DNA from 2 places in the Nonomuraea composti genome. Region 2 is predicted to be linked to the other one. Evidence: predicted binding sites of a transcription regulator. Region 2 holds the regulator's gene; the other holds the start of a gene.
What was found. Region 2 encodes HrcA, which represses chaperone genes, less so after heat shock. Its sites were predicted from a motif close to TTGGCACTCTCNNNNNGAGAGTGCCAA; they were not measured.

Region 1 (3,408 bases), on a different contig from region 2:
CGCCGGTGGCCTCGTCGCCCGTCAGGCCGAGGTCGTCGAGGTCCTTGGAGATGTGGATGAGCGCGGAGCCACCGCCGGAGACGATGCCCTCCTCGATCGCGGCGCGCGTCGCGGAGATCGCGTCCTCGAGGCGGTGCTTCTTCTCCTTGAGCTCGACCTCGGTGGCGGCGCCGACGCGCAGCACGCACACACCGCCGGCGAGCTTGGCCAGGCGCTCCTGCAGCTTCTCGCGGTCCCAGTCGGAGTCGGACTGCTCGATGGCAATCTTGATCTCCTTGACGCGGTCCTCGATGGCCTGCGCGTCACCGGCGCCGTCGACGATGGTCGTGGCGTCCTTGGTGACGACGACGCGGCGGGCCGTGCCGAGCACCTCGAGACCGACGTGCTCCAGCTTGAGGCCGACCTCCTCGCTGACGACCTGGCCGCCGGTGAGGATGGCCATGTCCTGGAGCATCGCCTTGCGGCGGTCGCCGAAGCCGGGGGCCTTGACGGCGACGGAGGTGAAGGTGCCGCGGATCTTGTTGGTGACCAGGACGGCCAGGGCCTCGCCCTCGACGTCCTCGGCGACCACGAGCAGCGGCTTCTTCGTCTGGGCGACCTTCTCCAGCAGCGGCAGGAAGTCCGCGATGGAGGAGATCTTGCCCTGGGTGAGCAGGATGTAGGCGTCCTCGAGGACGGACTCCATCCGCTCGGGGTCGGTCACCATGTAGGCCGACAGGTAGCCCTTGTCGAACTGCATGCCCTCGGTGAACTCGAGCTCCATGCCCATGGCGTTGGACTCTTCGACGGTGAGGACACCGTCCTTGCCCACCTTGTCGAACGCCTCGGCGATCAGGCCGCCGATCTGCGCGTCCTGGGCGGAGATCGTCGCTACGTTGGCGATCTCCTTCTTGTCGCCGACCTCGCGGGCGCTGGCGAGCAGCTTGTCGCTGACGGCCTTGGCGGCCTTGTCGATGCCGCGCTTGAGCGACAGCGGCGAGGCGCCGGCGGCGACGTTGCGCAGGCCCTCGCGGACCATCGCCTGGGCCAGGACGGTCGCGGTGGTGGTGCCGTCACCCGCGATGTCGTTGGTCTTGGTGGCAACTTCCTTGGCGAGCTGGGCGCCGAGGTTCTCGTAGCGCTCCTCCAGCTCGATCTCACGAGCGATGGTCACACCGTCGTTCGTGATCGTCGGCGCACCGAACTTCTTGTCGATGACGACGTTGCGGCCACGCGGGCCGAGGGTTACCTTCACGGCGTCCGCGAGGGCGTTCACGCCGCGCTCGAGCGCGCGGCGGGCGTCCTCGTCGAACTCCAGGATCTTCGCCATTGCTGAAAGTCCTCTCCTAGCGTCGAAAGCCCCGGCCGCCCTCTAGAGCGCCCGGGGCTCGACACATCCGGCCTACTTCTCGATGATCGCGAGAACGTCGCGGGCGGAGAGCACGAGGTACTCCTCGCCGCCGTACTTGACCTCGGTGCCGCCGTACTTGCTGTAGAGGACGATGTCGCCCTCAGAGACGTCGAGCGGAATCCGCTTGTCGCCGTCCTCGTCCCAGTTGCCGGGGCCCACCGCGAGGACCTTGCCCTCCTGCGGCTTCTCCTTGGCGGTGTCCGGGATGACCAGGCCGGAAGCGGTGGTCTGCTCGGCCTCAAGCGGCTGGACCACGATGCGGTCGCCGAGCGGCTTAACGGGAACCTTGGTGGCGGTCGTCACGATCGGACCTCCCCTTCAGATTTGAATGATCTAGAAGAGGCGACCAGCTGGGCCTGCCGTCGCGGGTGTCAGACCTGCCTCGTCGCACGTTGGCACTCTCAAGGGGAGAGTGCCAACAGGAAACATATGCAAGAGGGGCTTGACAGTCAACACGAACGCGTCTGCTGAGAGCGATCAGACGGCCACAAGCTCGTGACCTGCCCGCTCCAGTCTTCCACGTGCGGCGACACGAGAAACCACCGCCGCGCCGCTCCCTGACACGCCGAAAGCCGCCGCGCCGCCACCGCCCTGCCGCCGGGCGGTCCCGGACGCCGGCGTGCTGCGGCGTGCTCCGGCGTGCTCCGGCATGGCGCTAACGTCAGGTGACGTGGATCTCGACGCCTTCACCGAGTTGCTGACCCCGCGCGGCAGGCGCGCTCTGGCGGAGGCCGAGGAGCTGGCGGGCGCCGATCCGGTCGCCGCCGCCACGACCCTGCGCCGGACGTACGACGCGGCGCTCACCTCCGCGGCCCTCACCCAGGCCGGCCTGCGGGCCCGGGCCGTGGCCAAGTTCGGCGCGGACGCCGGGCGGATGTTCTTCACGCCGCACGGCCTGGAGCAGTCCACGCGGGCGGAGGTCGCCGAGCACCGCGCCCGCCGCCTGCTGGCCCTGCACGGCGAAGGCGCCCCCAGGGTCGTGGACGCGTGCTGCGGCGTCGGCGGTGACCTGCTGGCGCTGGCGCGGGCCGGCTGCACGGTGACGGCCATGGACACCGACCCGCTGACGGTCGCCGTGGCCAGGGCCAACGCGGAGGCGTTCGGGCTGGCCGATCGGGTGACGGTGCGGGTGGGGGACGCGGCGGAGGTGCGGCCCGAGGAGTACGACGTGCTGTTCGCCGACCCGGCCAGGCGCACGGGCCGGGGCCGGACGTTCGACCCCATGGCCTACTCCCCGCCCTGGCCGGTGGTGCTCGACCTGGTCGCGCGCGCCCGCCTGGCCTGTCTCAAGGTCGCTCCCGGCATCCCGTACGAGTTCATCCCGGAGGGCGCCGAGGCCGAGTGGGTCTCGTACAAGGGCGAGGTGAAGGAGGCGACCCTGTGGAGCGGCCACGGGGCCGGCGGCCGGCGGGCGACCCTGCTGCCGGGCGGTCACACGCTGGCGGCCACGGGCGTGCGGGCCCCTGCGGGCGCGCCCGGCCGCTACGTCTACGAGCCCGACGGCGCCGCCGTGCGCGCGCATCTGGTGGGCGAGGTGGCCGAGCTGGTCGGAGGGAGGCTGCTCGACCCGATGATCGCCTACATCACGTCGGACGCGGAGGTGGCCACTCCCTGGGCCAGCGCGTACGAGGTGGACGACATCTTCCCCTTTTCCCTGAAAAAACTCCGCACCGCCCTCCGCGAGCGACAAATCGGCAATGTCACCATCAAGAAGCGCGGCTCCGCCATCGACATCGAACGCCTTCGTGCCGATTTGCGGCTCAAAGGCGATAATTCCCTGATCGTCATCCTGACCAGAATCGCCGACAAACCCTCGGTAATCCTCTGCAAGGCCCTCCCACCTGCCCGAACCGGTTCATCCGTACGTTAATGGCGATCTTTCAATTCACCCCTGACGGACCTTGATCGAGAGGCTAAGGTGAGCGGGCGAGGAGTTCTCCGCCCTATTGCGGTTGACCGCGCTCTCACCCTTCATCGATAAACCGGACCTATCCCACCGCTGCGCGGCAGACCGTCGG
Region 2 (3,408 bases):
AGGTCGTGGCCCCAGATCTTCTCGACGAGGGCGGCGTCGTGCACGCCTTCGACGTAGATGCGGCTCTGCCGGGCGACCCTGGCCCGCAGGCCCTCCACGGCGATGGAGCCGGAGGCGCTGCGCCGGGGGGCGGACGCGGGGGTGGCCGCGGGGCGTACCAAGGTCACGGGTTTGCCGTCGAGCAGGAACGCGGCGGGCGCGAGCGGGAACAGGCGGCGCTTGCCGAACCGGTCCTCAAGAGTGACGGCCTCCTTGTCGCAGGCCACCACGGCGCCGCAGAAGCCGCTGTCGGCGTCCTCCACGACGAGGTCCGGCTCGGCGGGCACCTTAGGGATCTTGCCCTTGCCCGGCCGTCGCCAATTTCCCGCCAGTACATCGCCCTCGTACACACGGGGACCGTAGCAAATCACCCGCCGACCGCAAGGCGCTTCCGGGCGCCGCTGCGCCGGACGAGGACGGTGATGGTGCCGCCGACGGCCACGAGCAGCCCGGCGGCGGGGACGAGGATCAGGGCGGCCAGGCCGCCGGTGATGCCGCCCACGGCGGAGAAGGCGTCGCGGCCCACGCCGTACCGGACGGCGGCCTGCTCCTGGTTGGTGCAGGTGAGCTGGTAGTCGCCCTTGGCGGGGGCGTTGATGACGAGGAACTGCTCCCAGACGGCGCCGCCCGCCGTGACCTTCTGCGAGCCCGTGGTCCTGGCGAGTTTGGCCTGGCCGGAGCCGCCGGTGATGGAGCAGTCGTAGGTGACCTGCGTGTCGCTGGCGATGTAGACGCCGGGCTTCTGGGCGGGGTCGACGGGCACGGTGATGGTCTCGCCGGAGGCGAACGTCCTGGTCGGCGCCAGGTTCGCGACGCCGCCGGCCACGCTGCCGCCGAACAGGAGCACGCCGGCCACGCAGCAGGCCAGGAACACGCCCCAGGCCGCCGCCAGCCACCACAGGCTGGGTTTTATGGCTTTGGAGTTGATTCGTGGTGGAAACTGGGCTTGTTGGCCGTGCTGTCCGTACTGAGGTGGCGGGCCGAACCGGGTGGCCTCACCGTACGGCGGCGGTGCGGCCGGACCGGACGGCGGCTGCCAAGACGGCGGCGGCGGCCCTTGGCCGAAACCAGGCTGCGACCCCGGCTGCGGGCCGTACTGGGGAGGCTGTGGTTGACCGTGGTAGGGACCCTGCCCAGGCGGGGGCCCGTACGACGGCGGCCGGGAATCGTCGCTCATACGGGCAAGTGTGAGGCCAGACGCTTCCAAGAAGCTAGAAGCAGGATGTGGGACGCGGTGTTATCGCACCTTGTGGGCGAGAGCCGTACACTTGGCACTCGGGAACACAGAGTGCTAGACCTCGCGTTCCTGATATGGACAGAGGCAGGAGGTGAGCACGTGCTCGACGATAGGAAACTGGCGGTGCTCCGCGCCATTGTCGAAGACTACGTGTCCACCAACGAACCGGTGGGCTCCAAGGCGCTTGCCGAGCGCCACAACCTGAAGGTCTCCCCGGCGACGGTCAGGAACGACATGGCCGCGCTGGAGGAGGAAGGCTACATCACCCAGCCGCACACCAGCGCGGGCCGCGTCCCGACGGACAAGGGCTACCGCCTGTTCGTCGACCGGCTCTCGCAGGTCAAACCGCTGTCGGCGGCCGAGCGCAGGGCGATCGAGTCGTTCCTCGCCGGCGCGGTCGACCTCGACGACGTGGTCACCCGCACGGTCCGGCTGCTCGCGCAGCTCACCCGGCAGGTGGCGGTCGTCCAATACCCGACACTCACCCGGTCGACCGTCAGGCACGTCGAGCTGGTCCCGCTGAACGACCGGCGGGTCATGTTCGTGCTCATCACCAACACCGGCCGCGTCGAGCAGCGCGTGGTCGAGCTGCCCGAAGTGGTCGACGAGACCCGGATCGCGCACCTGCGCGCCGTGCTCAACGCCTGCCTCGACGGCTGCGGCCTGAGCAGCGTCCCCGAGCTGGTCGCCGACCTGCCCGAGCGGCTGGCCCCGGAAGACCGGCCCGCGGCGGCGACGATCCTGTCGGTGCTGCTGGAGACCCTGGTCGAGCGGCACGACGAGAAGATCGTGTTCGCCGGCGCCGCCAATCTCGCCGGCGCCGACTTCGCCACCGGCCTGCGTGACGTGCTGGAGGCGCTGGAGGAGCAGGTCGTCCTCATGCGGCTGCTCGGCGAGACATCCGACACCCCGTCCGCGCTCACCGTGCGCATCGGCGCGGAAAACCCGTACCTGCGGGGGACATCCGTCGTCGCGACCGGATACGGTTCTGGCGACAACCAACTGGCCCGGCTCGGAGTGCTGGGGCCGACCAGGATGGACTATCCCGTGACGATGGGCGCCGTACGCGCGGTGGCACGCTACGTCAGCCAGATCCTGGCTGCATCATAAGAGGTCGATAAGTGGCAAACAGCGACTACTACGCCACCCTCGGGGTGCGCCGTGACGCAAGTCAGGATGAGATCAAGAAGGCCTACCGCCGTCTCGCCCGCGAGCTGCACCCGGACGTGAACCCCGATCCTGAGACCCAGGAGCGGTTCAAGGAGATCACGCAGGCCTACGAGGTGCTGTCCGACACGAACAAGCGCCAGATGTACGACCTGGGTGGCGACCCCTTCGGCGGCGCCGGGGCGGGAGCGGGCGCCGGCGGCTTCGGCGCGGGCTTCCCGTTCAGCGACATCATGGACGCCTTCTTCGGCACCGCCACCGGCAGCAGGGGCCCGCGCTCCCGCGCCCGCAGGGGCCGCAACGCCACCATCCGGGTGGAGCTCGACCTGCGCGAGACCGCGTTCGGCACCACCCGCGAGCTGGTCGTCGACACGGCCGTGCTGTGCGAGGTGTGCCACGGCGCCGGCACCGCGCCCGGCACCCACCCCGACACCTGCGACATGTGCAACGGCCGGGGCGAGATCTCCCAGGTGACCCGGTCGTTCCTGGGCCAGGTCATGACCTCCCGCCCGTGCCCGCAGTGCGGCGGCTTCGGCACGATCATCCGCCACCCCTGCCAGGAGTGCTCCGGCGACGGCCGCGTGCGCACCCGCCGCACCATCAAGGTCCGCATCCCCGCGGGCGTCGAGGACGGCACCCACATCCAGCTCGCCGGCGAGGGCGAGGTCGGCCCCGGCGGCGGCCCGCCCGGAGACCTGTTCCTCGAGATCGTCGAGCGCAACCACGAGATCTTCGAGCGGCGCGGCGACGACCTCCACTGCACCGTCCAGATCCCGATGACGGCCGCCGCGCTCGGCACCATCCTCACCGTCGAGACCCTCGACGGCGCCGAAGAGGTGGACGTCCGCCCCGGCACGCAGTCCGGCCAGGTCATCACCATGTACGGCCGCGGCGTGCAGCGGCTCAACGAGTCCGGCAGGGGCGACCTGCTCATCCACGTCAACGTCGAGACCCCCACCCGCCTC

Region 1: the regulator HrcA is predicted to act here: its motif matches at 1,783-1,809, upstream of groES (co-chaperone GroES).

The regions. Positions count from the first base shown of each region.
Region 1 is NZ_JAATEP010000050.1:24,066-27,473, forward strand. It holds gene groL (chaperonin GroEL) at 1-1,309, opposite strand, end outside; gene groES (co-chaperone GroES) at 1,382-1,693, opposite strand; gene HCN51_RS44795 (class I SAM-dependent methyltransferase) at 2,061-3,260, shown strand.
Region 2 is NZ_JAATEP010000006.1:57,820-61,227, forward strand. It holds gene HCN51_RS10655 (DUF3097 family protein) at 1-389, opposite strand, end outside; gene HCN51_RS10660 (hypothetical protein) at 407-895, opposite strand; gene hrcA (heat-inducible transcriptional repressor HrcA) at 1,376-2,386, shown strand; gene dnaJ (molecular chaperone DnaJ) at 2,398-3,408, shown strand, end outside.